One region of the Paenibacillus sp. FSL F4-0243 genome, then DNA from elsewhere that is predicted to be linked to it. Evidence: riboswitches for the same ligand, from Rfam matches in the RefSeq annotation. Region 1 holds a riboswitch; the other holds the start of a gene.

Region 1 (6,689 bases):
CCCAAGATAATCATCGATAACATCCTCCGCACTCCGAAACTCAACAGCCTCTAGATTAAAATGAATTTTATCCAGATCACGAAGCTCCTTCTTTTCAATTACAATAGTTTCATTCACATGACTGTTAATCCAGTCCATAAGTTTCTGTATACTTTGTTCCATTAGATGATCCCACCCTTACCTCGAAGATTATTATGTTTAAGTTACCCTTTTCTTAGGATTTGAATCCTTATTTTTGCCACATCTGAGCGGATTTGAACAAAGGAAGGTACTAAGGAATAGCGAATGTTACAGAATAGCAACAACAGAGATAATCCTCTACAACCAGAATAAGAATAGAAGAAAGTTAACTATTCTAAAAAGGGGGGAGTGTTATTGATTCAGCTAACTGAGGTCTCAAAATATTATCAGGAGAGGTGTGCAGTTGATCGAATTACTTTCACGGTGGAGAAAGGTGAGGTCTTTGGATTTCTAGGTCCCAATGGTGCAGGGAAGACTACAACGATGCGAATGATGACAGGGCTTCTTCAGTCTACAAGCGGAGAAATTTTAATTAATGGCATGAATATTTCATGTCATAAAAAAGAAATCCATGCTCAAATTGGTGTTGTTTTCGAGCTTCCGAACCTATACATGCGTAGTTCTATTCGAAATAATCTGGAGCTGTTTGCTGATCTGTATAGGGTAGCAGGAAATCGAGTGAATGAAGTCATGGAAACCCTCCAGCTGTTAGATAAGGAAAAAGCTAAAGTAAGCAGCTTATCCAAAGGCTGGAAGCAGCGTGTTCTAATCGCCAGAGCATTATTACATAAGCCTCAAGTGTTGTTTTTAGATGAGCCTACAAGTGGGTTAGATCCAAATTCAGCTTCACTCATACGTAATCACGTCAAGAGAATTCAAGAAGAAGGTACAACCATTGTCTTAACAACGCATGATATGCACGAGGCAGAAGAATTAAGCGATAGAGTGGGCATCATGCACGCTGGTGCCTTGGTGGCACTCGATGAACCGCATAGACTTAAGACCATTTATGGTAAACCAGAAATTGAAGTTATATATCAGCAGGATGGGAAAGTAGTTATGAAATCCTGGCCGATTGCAGAAGAAGCTACTAAAGATCATATCTATCAGTTAATGTCTACGAATCAAATTCTAAGTATGCGCAGTAAAGAAGCTTCGCTGGCAGATGTATTCGCTGCCCTGACGGGAAGTGAGCTAAGTTGAGTTATCAGATATGGAAGCTGTATAAACATGAAAGTAAGGATATACTGCGTAATCCTGCGACTGTAATTCTAATAATTTTGCCTATATTTATGGCTAAAATCATCATCACTGTAGTGGACAAGAGCGGTTTGGACTTCATGCTTCTTTCTACATGGATATTATTTGCGCAAGTGATGGTTGGGATCATGATTACCGGCCCAGGATTAATTGAGGAGAGGGAGAGTAAGACTTATGATGCGCTGTTGATTACTCCGTTAAGCAGAGGCCAGATTATTACTGCAAAAGCTGGATCTGTTCTTGTTTTTTCTTTGTTATCACAGCTGATTGTTTATGTACTAAATCAAGGTTTGACAATGGATTTACTCCCTTCCTTATTGTATATGTTATTGGGTGGAATTATCTTTGTGCAAGTTGGAATTATCATTGGTTTAAAGGTAAGTTCCTCCAAAAATGGTTCAGCCATCAGCTCCGCATTTATGGTCGTTTTTTTCTTAGTAGCTTCCGTGTACGTCGCTCTTCCAGAGTGGACCTATCCGATCTTTGTTATTCTGCCAAGTATTGAAATCGTCCAGAATTTGAACAGTATTCTAAATGGAGAAGGAGTATTGCTCCTAGAAAGCCTGCTTTTGCTCTTGTGGATTGTGGTGCTTTCGCTCTGGATTTGGAAGACGGGCAAAGCGTAGAACTTGTCAGAAGCAAATTACCATGGTATAGTTCAAGACGCAATATGCATGAAGAAGAAGTCTGCACGGATTGTGCAGGAGAGGTTCGCGAACTCCCTCTATAAAAAACTAAGAGTATATTAAATCTTATAAGCGGATGCAGTCCTTAACCCGGACATTGCTTCCGTTTCTTCTTAGTGGAGCAAAGTTTTCGAAATCTCGTTCTTCTTTCCATTACCGGCCAAGGCCGAAGGAAAAGAGAGGGGTTTTTTGTCGTGTCAGAAGGAAGATTGAAAGAGGAAATGCAAGAAGTCACTTTACTTGGTAATCAGGGAACGCAGTACAAGTTTGGTTATGATCCAGCTATTCTTGAGGTGTTTGATAACAAGCATCCAGGGCGTGATTATTTTGTTAAATTCAACTGCCCTGAGTTTACTAGCTTATGTCCTGTTACAGGTCAGCCGGATTTTGCCACACTGTATATTTCGTATATTCCTGAACAGAAAATGGTGGAATCTAAATCATTAAAGCTGTATCTGTTTAGTTTCCGTAACCACGGTGACTTTCATGAGGACTGCGTCAACATTATTATGAATGATCTGATCTCACTGATGGACCCACGATACATTGAGGTATGGGGCAAGTTCACTCCGCGTGGAGGAATATCTATTGATCCTTATTGCAACTATGGAAGACCGGGTACGAAGTATGAGGCGATGGCGGAGCACCGCTTAATGAATCATGACCTCTATCCAGAAAAAGTGGATAACCGCTAATCCCAACAAGTTGATAAGGAGAGATTAAGATGAACAAAAAAGCACTCGTCGTATTTAGCGGCGGACAAGATAGCACCACTTGCCTGGTTTGGGCATTGAAGCAGTTTGAGGAAGTGCAGGTAGTTACCTTTAATTATAATCAGCGTCATGCGGCTGAAATCGAAGTTGCTACAGAAATAGCAGCTAAGTTTAATGTAAAACAGCATATCCTTGATCTTGGGCTGCTTAATCAGCTGGCTCCAAATGCACTAACCCGCCAGGATATTGATATCGTTGCTGGCGAAGGTGATGAGCTTCCTAGTACATTTGTTGATGGACGGAATCTGTTATTTTTATCCTTTTCTGCAATATTAGCTAAACAATTGGGTTACTCCCATATCGTCACTGGTGTCTGCCAAACGGACTTTAGCGGGTATCCGGACTGCCGTGATGTATTTGTGAAATCATTGAATGTTACGCTGAATTTATCTATGGACTATGAGTTTGCGATACACACTCCATTGATGTGGCTGGATAAAAAAGAAACGTGGAAAATGGCCGATGAACTGGGTTATTTTGATTATGTTCGCGAACACACATTGACCTGTTACAACGGTATTATTGGCAGTGGCTGCGGTACTTGTCCAGCCTGTCTGTTGCGTCAGCGTGGTCTTGAGCAATATGAGGCGGAGAGAATGGAGGCCGGATCTTAATGCTTAACGAGGTTTCAGTCTGCAAAATATTTACGTTTGATGCGGCGCATCAATTAATTGGTCACAAAGGGAAATGTAGCAATCTGCATGGACATACTTATAAGCTCGAAGTAGTGCTTAAGGGCAAACCAGAGGCTACGGAAGGCCATTCAGACGAAGGGTTTGTTATTGACTTCAGTGATATCAAGACGACTGTGCAACAAAGCCTTGTAGACCGTCTAGATCACGCTTTTCTCGCTATGGGAAACGAACCTGTGTTAGAGACGTTAACGAATACGGGTTCCAAAGTAGCTTTGTTGTCTTTCCGCACCACAGTTGAAAATATGTCTTCATATATTGCCTACAAGCTTAAGCAAGCAGGGTTGCCTTTGTACTCGGTAAAGCTATGGGAGACTCCAACCTCCTGGGCAGAGGTGCTGGCTGAAGATGTTCCGGATGAAGGGCCATCCTACCGTTTATATGGAGGCTGTGACTGTGAGTAAGATTCCTGTAATTGAAATGTTCGGTCCAACTATTCAAGGCGAAGGTGCGGTAATTGGAGTGAAGACGATGTTTGTCCGCACCTATGGCTGCGATTATCGCTGTGGCTGGTGTGATTCTGCTTTTACTTGGGATGGTACTGCTAAGGATAAGGTTCGAATGATGACCTCGGATGAAATTATGAATGAACTTTTAGCTATAGCTGGAGATAATTTCGACTGTGTTACGATTTCAGGCGGAAATCCTGCTTTGATTGGTGATGGGCTGGGCTCTTTTATTAACCTGCTACATGAGCGAGGGATACAAGCTGCAATAGAAACTCAGGGGAGTAAATGGCAGGATTGGTTCAATGACGTGGATGTGCTGACAATTAGCCCTAAACCCCCAAGCTCAGGAATGACGACGAATTGGGAAATTCTAGATAACATCATGAGTAAAATGGAGAAACTGGGTCGTTCTATGCATAGCTTGAAGGTCGTAGTGTTTGACGATAAGGATTTTGATTATGCAAAAGACATTCACCAGCGATATCCCAATGTGCAGCTCTTTCTGCAGCCTGGGAATGATGATGTCACTGAAGAAGGCGACATTTCTGCTCGACTTTTGGGAAGGCTGGAATGGTTGTTTAATAAAGTAATCGTAGACGCTGATATGAATAGAGTACGTGTCCTTCCACAGCTGCATGCATTGATCTGGCACAATAAGCGTGGCAAGTAAAAAGTATTTAAATGTAACGGGTGTCTGCTCAGCAGATGCCCTTTTTTTATTGATTTAAGCCTTTAAATAGGTAGATAGAATGTCCCATAATCTGGTATGATTTTCATAAAAATTGTAGGAGGTACTAAATGGGAAATTCAACTGCACTATTAATTATCGATGTTCAAGAAGCTATGTTCTCCTATCCTGATCAAAAGCTGTACGATGAAGAGGGTGTAATGGAGAGAATTATTTCCCTTCAGAACAAAGCTAGGGTTGCAGGTACTCCAATAGTTTATATTCAACACACCGAAGATGAGGAATATACAAAAGGTACGCCCACATGGCAGATCAGTCACCGCATCACACCGCAGGAAGGCGAAGTTATTGTGGAGAAGCCTACTTGGGATGCTTTTCACCGAACCGAACTGCAAGAGGAGCTACAGAAGCTGGGGATCACGAATCTGGTGATTTGTGGGATGCAAAGTGAGTTCTGCCTAGATACGACAATAAGACGCGCATACAGTATGGGGTATAAGAGTGTTCTCGTCCAAGATGCTCATAGCACCTTTGATAATGGGGTTCTGAATAGTAGTGAGATCGTTAAGCATCATAATGCGGTAATCGGAGGGAGATTCGCCCAGTTACGAGCTGAAAGCGAGGTTCAGTTCTAGATGAATACACCTCAGGCTGCCATGAAACCTATTCAGCGTTCTCGACTTAGACTATTTGCCGGAAAGCGATATTTTATTTGGAAAAGATATTTGAAATGGTGCACTAGCCGCAGCAAGGTGGCGAAGCAGCGCACTAGTGAAATTTTATCTAATGAAGTGATGACTCATGCTACACCGTTATTAAGAAGTCTACGGAATGTAGATATGGTGCTTCAATACAATAAAATAACCAATTTACGTCTGGCGATAGCGAAGCTGGATGGGCTCTTGGTGCGTCCGGGTGAGACTTTTTCCTATTGGAGAAGCATCGGTAAGCCCAGTAAGCGAAAAGGGTATCTAGAGGGGATGGTGCTGCATTATGGTGGCTTCCATTCTGGAGTTGGCGGGGGACTGTGCCAGTTGTCCAATCTGATCTACTGGATGACACTGCATACACCTCTTACGGTTACAGAACGGCATCGGCACAGCTATGATGTATTTCCAGATGAACAGCGTACACAGCCATTTGGAAGCGGGGCCACCTGTTCTTATAATTATTTGGATCTTCAAATGAAGAATAACACGAATCAAACGTATCAATTAAAGCTCTGGCTGGATGACAGCCATTTGCATGGGGAATGGAGATGCGATGAGCAGTCCCTTTATAAATATGAAGTGTACGAAAGTGATCATCGGATAAGCCTAGAACCATGGGGTGGATATATTCGTAGCAATAAGATCAGTCGAAAAATATTCACACGTACCGGCGACCTAGTTGGAGATGAAGCTGTAACCGATAACTATGCGCTTATGATGTATTCTCCGCTTCTTCATGGATAAGAGGATAGGCATAGGGATATAACATAGAAAGGTGTGATCCTTATATCTCTATACCATTTCCAAAGGAGCGGATTAACAGCATGAAAGCATTAACCTACCAAGGGAAGAAGAAAGTGAAAGTTAAAGAGGTAGCTGATCCGAAGATTGAGAAAAAGGATGACATTATCGTTCGAATTACCACTACAGCGATTTGTGGCTCAGATCTGCACATTTTTAACGGTGAAATTCCAGGTATGCATGATGACTATATTATTGGTCATGAGCCCATGGGGATTGTTGAGGAGACCGGTCCAGACGTAACTAAAGTCAAGAAAGGCGACCGGATCATTATTCCCTTTAATGTAGCCTGTGGTCAGTGCTACTTCTGCCAGCATGAGATGGAGAGTCAATGCGACAATGCTAATGACGCCAAGGATACAGGCGGATATCTGGGTTATTCCGATACTTATGGGGGCTTTGCAGGAGGGCAAGCCGAATTACTGCGGGTTCCTTATGGTAATTTCGGCCCTTTTGTCGTTCCTGAGGATGCAGAAATGGAAGATGAAAAAATTCTTTTCTTATCTGATATTGTACCTACTGCTTGGTGGGGAGTCGAAAGCGGCGGAGTGAAGCCAGGGGATACAGTCATTGTTCTCGGCTGCGGGCCTGTTGGACTGCTTACTCAGA
Region 2 (6,689 bases), 2.4 Mb from region 1:
AAGCGTTTATCTGGTGAAAAGGCGGTTCTCGTAGATTGTCTAACGTTGTGGTTATCGAATGTACTGCTAGCCATGGAAGGATTTACGGATAGGCAAGAGTTGATTGAGAGCGAGATTACAAGACTTGAAGACAGTGTACGCACATTTCAAGGAAACCTCATTTTGGTCACTAATGAGGTTGGAGATGGTATTGTTCCGGAGTATGCGCTTGGCCGATTGTACCGTGATCTGGCAGGACGTATGAACGCGCTGCTTGCTCGGCAATGCGAGCAGGTTTTTTTAGTGACTGCGGGCATTCCAATTGAACTCAAGAGCAGGGAGTATCGTTTATGAGGGAGCGCAGGGATGCTGCCGCGGCTGCCTTTCAGTTTTTGTCCCGGTTTCCTGTAAAGAGTGACCCTGGATTTTCTCCTGAGCTGCTGCGCCGAAGTGTGCTGTTCTATCCTGTGGTGGGTGCAGCTATCGGACTGTGCGTAGCTGCTGGGGCAGCTTTGACGGGTTGGATTTTACCGGCTTGGCCAGCAGCTGTTATTACCCTCATCTTATGGGTAGGACTTACTGGCGGCCTGCATCTCGATGGTTGGATGGACAGTGCGGATGGTCTGCTAAGCTACCGACCGAGGGAACGGATCCTGGAGATTATGAAGGACAGCCGTGTGGGTGCGATGGGTGTGCTCGCCTGCGTGCTGCTCTTGCTGTTAAAGGTCTCTTTAGTGGCAGCATTAATCGAAGGCTACGTCTATTACGAGCTGCCACTGCTCTTGCTGCCAGCGATCTGGAGCCGCTGGTATATGGTGCGGGCAATGGTGCGTTATCCCATTGCCCGCGGGAACGAGGGGCTGGCCGCGAGCTTCGCCGGCCTCGCTCCCTCGCATGAGCGGCGCGCGCTGGCGATAGCCGCGCTGCTCTCGCTAGCCGCAGCCGGTGCGCCTCTGGCGCTCGGCGCTGGCTTAGCCGCGTGGCCGCTGCATCTGGCGGCAGCGTTACTGCTGCCGGCTGCGGCCTTGGCCAGCGGCACCGTGGCTGCGCGGCGGATTAGCAGCCGGCTCGGCGGGCTCACCGGCGATGTGTACGGCGCGCTGAATGAACTGCTAGAGGCTGTGCTCCTACTAGTATTAGTGCTGCTCCAGCACAATTTCATGTGAGTCGCTCTTGCGGGTGACGCATAGTAACCAGCTCGCTCAATCTGATTTTATACTCTATTGATGCCTTTGGTTAGCTATTTGGTGGCCCGATTCTTGCTTGTACAGATACTTGCTAACCGTGATGACGTTGTATCATATTTTGCGAATCATTTGATATTTTTAGAGTTCAATAGGAAAGAGGGATGACATGGTTGCTGCCATTCTACTATTTGTAATTGCTGGCCTTGCTGAGATCGGAGGCGGATATTTAGTATGGTTATGGCTAAGAGAATCAAGACCTCTCTGGTACGGTTTGGTAGGTTCTTTGATTCTGATAAGCTATGGCATCATCCCTACGTTGCAGAAGTTTCCGTCCTTCGGAAGAGTGTATGCAGCTTACGGCGGGGTGTTTATCGTGCTCGCTGTGTTATGGGGCTGGCTAGTAGACAAGAAAACACCCGATGTATATGACTGGGTTGGTGCTGTTATTTGTGTGATCGGCGTTTCGGTCATTCTTTGGGCGCCAAGACACTAACAAAACAACCCGTTCAACACTTTCGTGTGAACGGGTTGTTTTTATTTAAGCCTAAGCTTTAGATCTTAAATTGTTGCACAGCTTCCTGAAGCTTCTTAGCCTGCTCATATAGATGCTGCACGGTTACTGCATGTCCTTCAAGCTCTATACGTTGGCGCTCGGAGTTCTCGGATAGTGTGTCCGCACTTTCTTGGGATCTTGAAGTGATTTGTGCGGTTTCCTCGACGGAAGCACTAACTTCTTCTGTACTTGCTGAGATTTGCTGCGTAGCCGCAGATACGGATTGAATATTCTGATTGATGCTTTGGATCAGAATCAGAAGGTGATTGAAGGCATCGCCCGCTTCTGCCACCTTGCCTACCCCGGAGGCTACCTCAGAATTCACATGGTTCATCTCAGTAACGGAGCGATTCATATCTTCCTGAAGTCCGAGTAGGAAATCACGAATCTGCTCATTCGCATTACGGGATTGTTCGGAAAGCTTGCGTACTTCTCCGGCAACCACGGCAAAGCCGCGTCCATGTTCTCCTGCACGTGCTGCTTCGATCGAAGCATTGAGCGACAGCATTTGGATTTGCTTCGTAATTTCAGTAATGCTATGAACGACTTCTCCGATCATTACTGAACGTTCATTCATAACTTGTAATTGCTCCAGCGACTGCAGGGAGGCACGTTCAACATGGCGCATTTGCAGAACGGCACTTTGGGCAATCTCATTACCGCCAATCGCTTCAGCGGAAGCTTCACTGATCTGCTCAGTGACTTCGGTGGCTGCTGAAGCAATATGCTGAATGCCGAAATTGATTTCTTCCATAGCTTTTGAATTATCTAGAGCGCTGCTCGCGATGGTCGTACTACCTTTGCCAATTTCTACAACAGATGTACTAGAGTGGTCTGCCATTTCATTTAAGACCTCAACACGTTCTCTTAAAGAATTGGAATCGGTGACCACAGTATTTGAGGTGACGAGTACATGTCCGATCATTTCTTTTAAGCGCAGGGTCATTGCTTGGAAGCTTCTGGACAGTTGAGCTACCTCATCACTGCCTTTAACCGTTAATTCCTCTGTGAAATCTCCCTCTGCGAGACGGGCACTGTAAGCTGCAAGCTTTGAGATAGGACGAGTAATCCGCATACTCATAAACCAGGCACCAGTTGAGCCTATGATCAGCGTTAGCAGAGTGATCCCGGCACTGGTCCACAGAATACTGTCTGTTTTTTCTTGAATAAAGCTTACATCACTGCTGATTCCGATAACCATCGTACTTCCGGGAATTCCGATATAAGCTGACTTATGTACACCATGCGAGTCCTTGTATGTATCGCTTAGTCCACTCTTTCCTTTAAGAGCTTGCTGCATTGCAGAGGACACCTTAACAATTTCCTCCGGCTTTAATTTTGCATCATGATCTACGGACAGAACCTCAGCTTCCTTGCCTTTTAGATTGAGTAGAAAAATAGTCTCAACCCCATGTTGCTTTCTCTTATCCTGGAAATAAAATTCAAGATTGGTGGCTGCTTGTTCGTTCTTCTTTAGTGCTTGCTGAGCATGCATTGTATTTATATTCTTATATACGTCCTGAGCAGCTGCAGTTAGAATTTGATTAATTTGTGGCATGACATAGCTGTTGAAAATACTGGTGGATATAAAGTAGAAGCTGGTACTTAACAAAAGAGACGTGAGTAATAGAACTACAAATAATAAACGCGTAAATCTGCGACTGATCGACTGCTTGAAACGAAACATATTGTTCTCCCCCTTTTTATGGGCAGCGAAGCCCCATTTCTTTATATCCCTACCGACTGCTAGTGACTGGCAACCTGCAATATATTCCATAGTTATGTAATATATCAACTAAATGGATCGGGAATGAAGTGTTTGATACTATTCTATAGAATTAACCTCTGGATGAATAGTGAAAGTTTTAGTTTATAGAGCATATTTTTCTGAAAAAGATGAATTATTACTGACACTTTTATTTTTAGTTAATAAAAATCGGTATAAATACCCATTTCATAAATTGTTTATTTTTATGGATTGTTTGACGACAGTGTGATAGAGTATTAATGTTTTGTTCCAAAACTTAATGTAAGCCGCGGTTCGTAACCATCCCGCGTAAACAAAACTAGGAGGAGTTTAAGCAATATGTTTAATTTGATGTGGGGAGTTTTATTTGTTATTGTCAATTTTGCTTTTTTTCTACTCTGTTACCGCCTGTTCGGCAAAAGTGGAATGTATGCCTGGGTAGGTATCGCTACTGTAATTGCAAACATTCAGGTAGCTAAGACGATTGCTATGCCATTTGATATCGTGATGACACTCGGAAATACGATGTATGTCACTTTGTATATGACCAGCGATTTGCTTAATGAGAAGTATGGAAGAGCAGAAGCACGTAAAGCGGTTTGGTTTGGCTTCTTCACCTTGCTTATGACGACAGTCATTATGCAAATGGTACTAGTATTTAAGCCGCAAGAGACCGATATTGCTCAGTCTTCTTTGGAGACGATCTTTGGTCTGATGCCTCGACTAGCGTTGGGTAGTCTAACTGCTTACTTCATTAGTCAGTTCCTAGACGTTCGGTTGTACTCCTGGATTCGCAAATATTACAGCACCTCAAGTCAGTTGTGGATTCGTTCCAACGGCAGTACGATGGTTAGCTCCTTTGTGGATACACTAATCTTCTGTACCATTGCATTTGCTGGGTTGTATAACTGGAGTGTGTGGTTTGAAATTTTGCTTACAACGTATCTAGCGAAATTCTTACTAACCGCAGTAAGCACACCTATCTTATATATCGCCCGAACTTTTACTTTTGCTGAAGATGGAATACCATCATCCGCTCATAAGAAGGAATAACCAACAATACAGCCAGCGCGTACCGATCATAATCGATGCGCGCTGTTTGATTTTTTCAGTCGTAAGAGGGCTCAATCGTTCCATATAAATATGTACATAAAATTAATATAAAGCTAAAATAAGCTATCGTAGCCATTCTAATTGTATCCCGAGCGAAGAGAGTGTACATAATCGGTAGTCACAGAAATTACGAATAGGTGTGGTGAAGGATGAATCTAGTAGTTCCTATACTGCGTCATGCAGCAGAACAGCCCGACAGCATTGCCTTAACCCATGACCAAGCAACTCATACCTATGCAACATTAGTGCAAGCGATGCGGAGAATTGCCAATGGTCTACAGCAAAAGGGCCTTAAGCATGACAAAATCGCTATTTTATCTACGAATCGCATTGAATTTGTCGAGGTTTTCTTGGGGGCTATTTATGCAGGCTGTGTTCCCATTCCTTTAGATCCCAAGTGGAGTGCAAATGAACTGCGGGTTATTATAGAGCAGTGCCAGCCGACAATGATTTTTGCCGAGCCGGAAGCTGCAAAGAATTTGGTCTTCAAGGACCAAGCCATCCCAACGCTGACTTTTTCAAATGAACGAACAGGTTCCTATGATCAGTGGTTGAAGGCTCAGAAGCCAGAAGCTGAATTGGATGAGACGAACGAGTTATTATTTATCGGCTTTACTTCAGGCACAACGGGGCTACCCAAAGGATATATGCGTACCCATTTATCGTGGTTAAAGAGCTTTGAGGTATCGAGTGCTGCCTTTGAATTGGACGCTATAAAGGATGTTTTAGCACCGGGTCCGTTTGTGCATTCGCTGTCCTTGTTCGCTGTAATGCAGAGTCTGTATGGTGGAGCAAACTTTCATATCACGCAAAAATTTAGCGCCACACAGGTGTTAGAGCTGTGCAAGCAGATTCCGGGTGTGGTGTTGTTTGTTGTACCGACAATGCTTGAATCCATGATGCAGCAGGCTGTTCCTGGGCAGACGCAGATTGATGCGATTATTAGCTCAGGTGCAAAGTGGTCGGAGTTGTCCAAAAAAAAGGGCATAGAAGTGTTCGCTGGAACGCGTCTCTATGAATCTTATGGTTCCTCAGAAGCGAGTTATATTAGTTATTTGGATGTTCTGGAAGAGCATAATCCGAACTCTGTAGGCAAGCCCTATCCCGGAGTGCAAATTTCCATTCGTGATGAAGAGTTCCGTGAAGTCCATACGGGGGAGATTGGGCAGTTATATGTGCGAAGTGATATGATATTTCTAGGCTACCATCAATTGCCGAAGGAGACCGCAGCAGCTTTTCAAGAGGGATGGCTTGTGTTGGAGGATTATGTTTATCAGGATGAAGCTGGTTATTTATATCTGGCGGGTCGCTTGAAAAATAGAATCATCTCCGGTGGGCTGAACGTTTATCCAGAGGAAATAGAGCGAGTACTGGAGCATCTTCCGGAAATACAAGAAGTAATGGTGCTTGGCGTCCCTGACGATTATTGGGGAGAACAGTTGGCAGTCCTCGTGAAATGGAATGGTGAAAAGCATTTATCTATAGACGAAATAAAGAATTATTGTCGCCAGTATTTAGCAAGTTACAAAGCGCCGAAGGAGCTGCTGACAGTTGATGAGTTTATCTATACAAGCAGTGGCAAAATTGCCCGGCAAGCGATGAAAGACTATGTGAAAAGAGCGATGGTATGATAGAAGCAGTAATTGTTATGGCAAAACGTACACCGATTGGCAGGATGGGCGGCTTATTAAGTACATTTGAGCCGGAAGCATTACTGGCGCCGCTTATTCAGCATATTGTGGCAGAGACGAATCTGCCCGTCGATATGATCGATGATGTGATTATTGGAAATGTGGTCGGTCCGGGTGGGAATATTGCCCGGGTAGCTGCGCTTGAAGCGGGACTGCCTGTTTCGGTTCCGGGCGTTACTGTGGATCGGCAGTGCGGTTCTGGGCTAGAGGCCATTAATATAGCAGCACGGCTTATTCAAAGTGGCGCAGGTGAGATTTATTTAGCGGGCGGCGTTGAGAGCACGAGTCGTGCCCCTTGGAAAATGGCTAAGCCCCAAACCTTGATGGGGGTTCCGCAGCTATATACCCGTGCTCATTTTACACCTAGCGCTTACGGTGACCCGGATATGGGAATTGCTGCGGAAAATGTAGCGCGGAAG

The links. A riboswitch is a leader RNA that binds a small molecule or an ion and turns the genes downstream of it on or off. The one in region 1 is predicted to bind preQ1.
Region 2: another riboswitch for preQ1. It lies ahead of NSS87_RS06610 (queuosine precursor transporter); the one in region 1 lies ahead of queF (preQ(1) synthase).

Annotation. Positions count from the first base shown of each region.
Region 1 is NZ_CP150151.1:3,824,595-3,831,283, reverse strand. It holds gene NSS87_RS16810 (hypothetical protein) at 1-162, opposite strand, end outside; gene NSS87_RS16805 (ABC transporter ATP-binding protein) at 376-1,224, shown strand; gene NSS87_RS16800 (ABC transporter permease) at 1,221-1,907, shown strand; PreQ1 riboswitch class I at 1,982-2,025, shown strand; gene queF (preQ(1) synthase) at 2,189-2,662, shown strand; gene queC (7-cyano-7-deazaguanine synthase QueC) at 2,692-3,354, shown strand; gene NSS87_RS16785 (6-carboxytetrahydropterin synthase) at 3,354-3,836, shown strand; gene queE (7-carboxy-7-deazaguanine synthase QueE) at 3,829-4,551, shown strand; gene NSS87_RS16775 (cysteine hydrolase family protein) at 4,680-5,204, shown strand; gene NSS87_RS16770 (VanW family protein) at 5,205-6,023, shown strand; gene NSS87_RS16765 (zinc-dependent alcohol dehydrogenase) at 6,104-6,689, shown strand, end outside.
Region 2 is NZ_CP150151.1:1,458,697-1,465,385, forward strand. It holds gene cobU (bifunctional adenosylcobinamide kinase/adenosylcobinamide-phosphate guanylyltransferase) at 1-333, shown strand, start outside; gene cobS (adenosylcobinamide-GDP ribazoletransferase) at 330-1,145, shown strand; gene NSS87_RS06600 (YnfA family protein) at 1,333-1,659, shown strand; gene NSS87_RS06605 (methyl-accepting chemotaxis protein) at 1,718-3,406, opposite strand; PreQ1 riboswitch class I at 3,750-3,795, shown strand; gene NSS87_RS06610 (queuosine precursor transporter) at 3,806-4,519, shown strand; gene NSS87_RS06615 (AMP-binding protein) at 4,729-6,210, shown strand; gene NSS87_RS06620 (thiolase family protein) at 6,207-6,689, shown strand, end outside.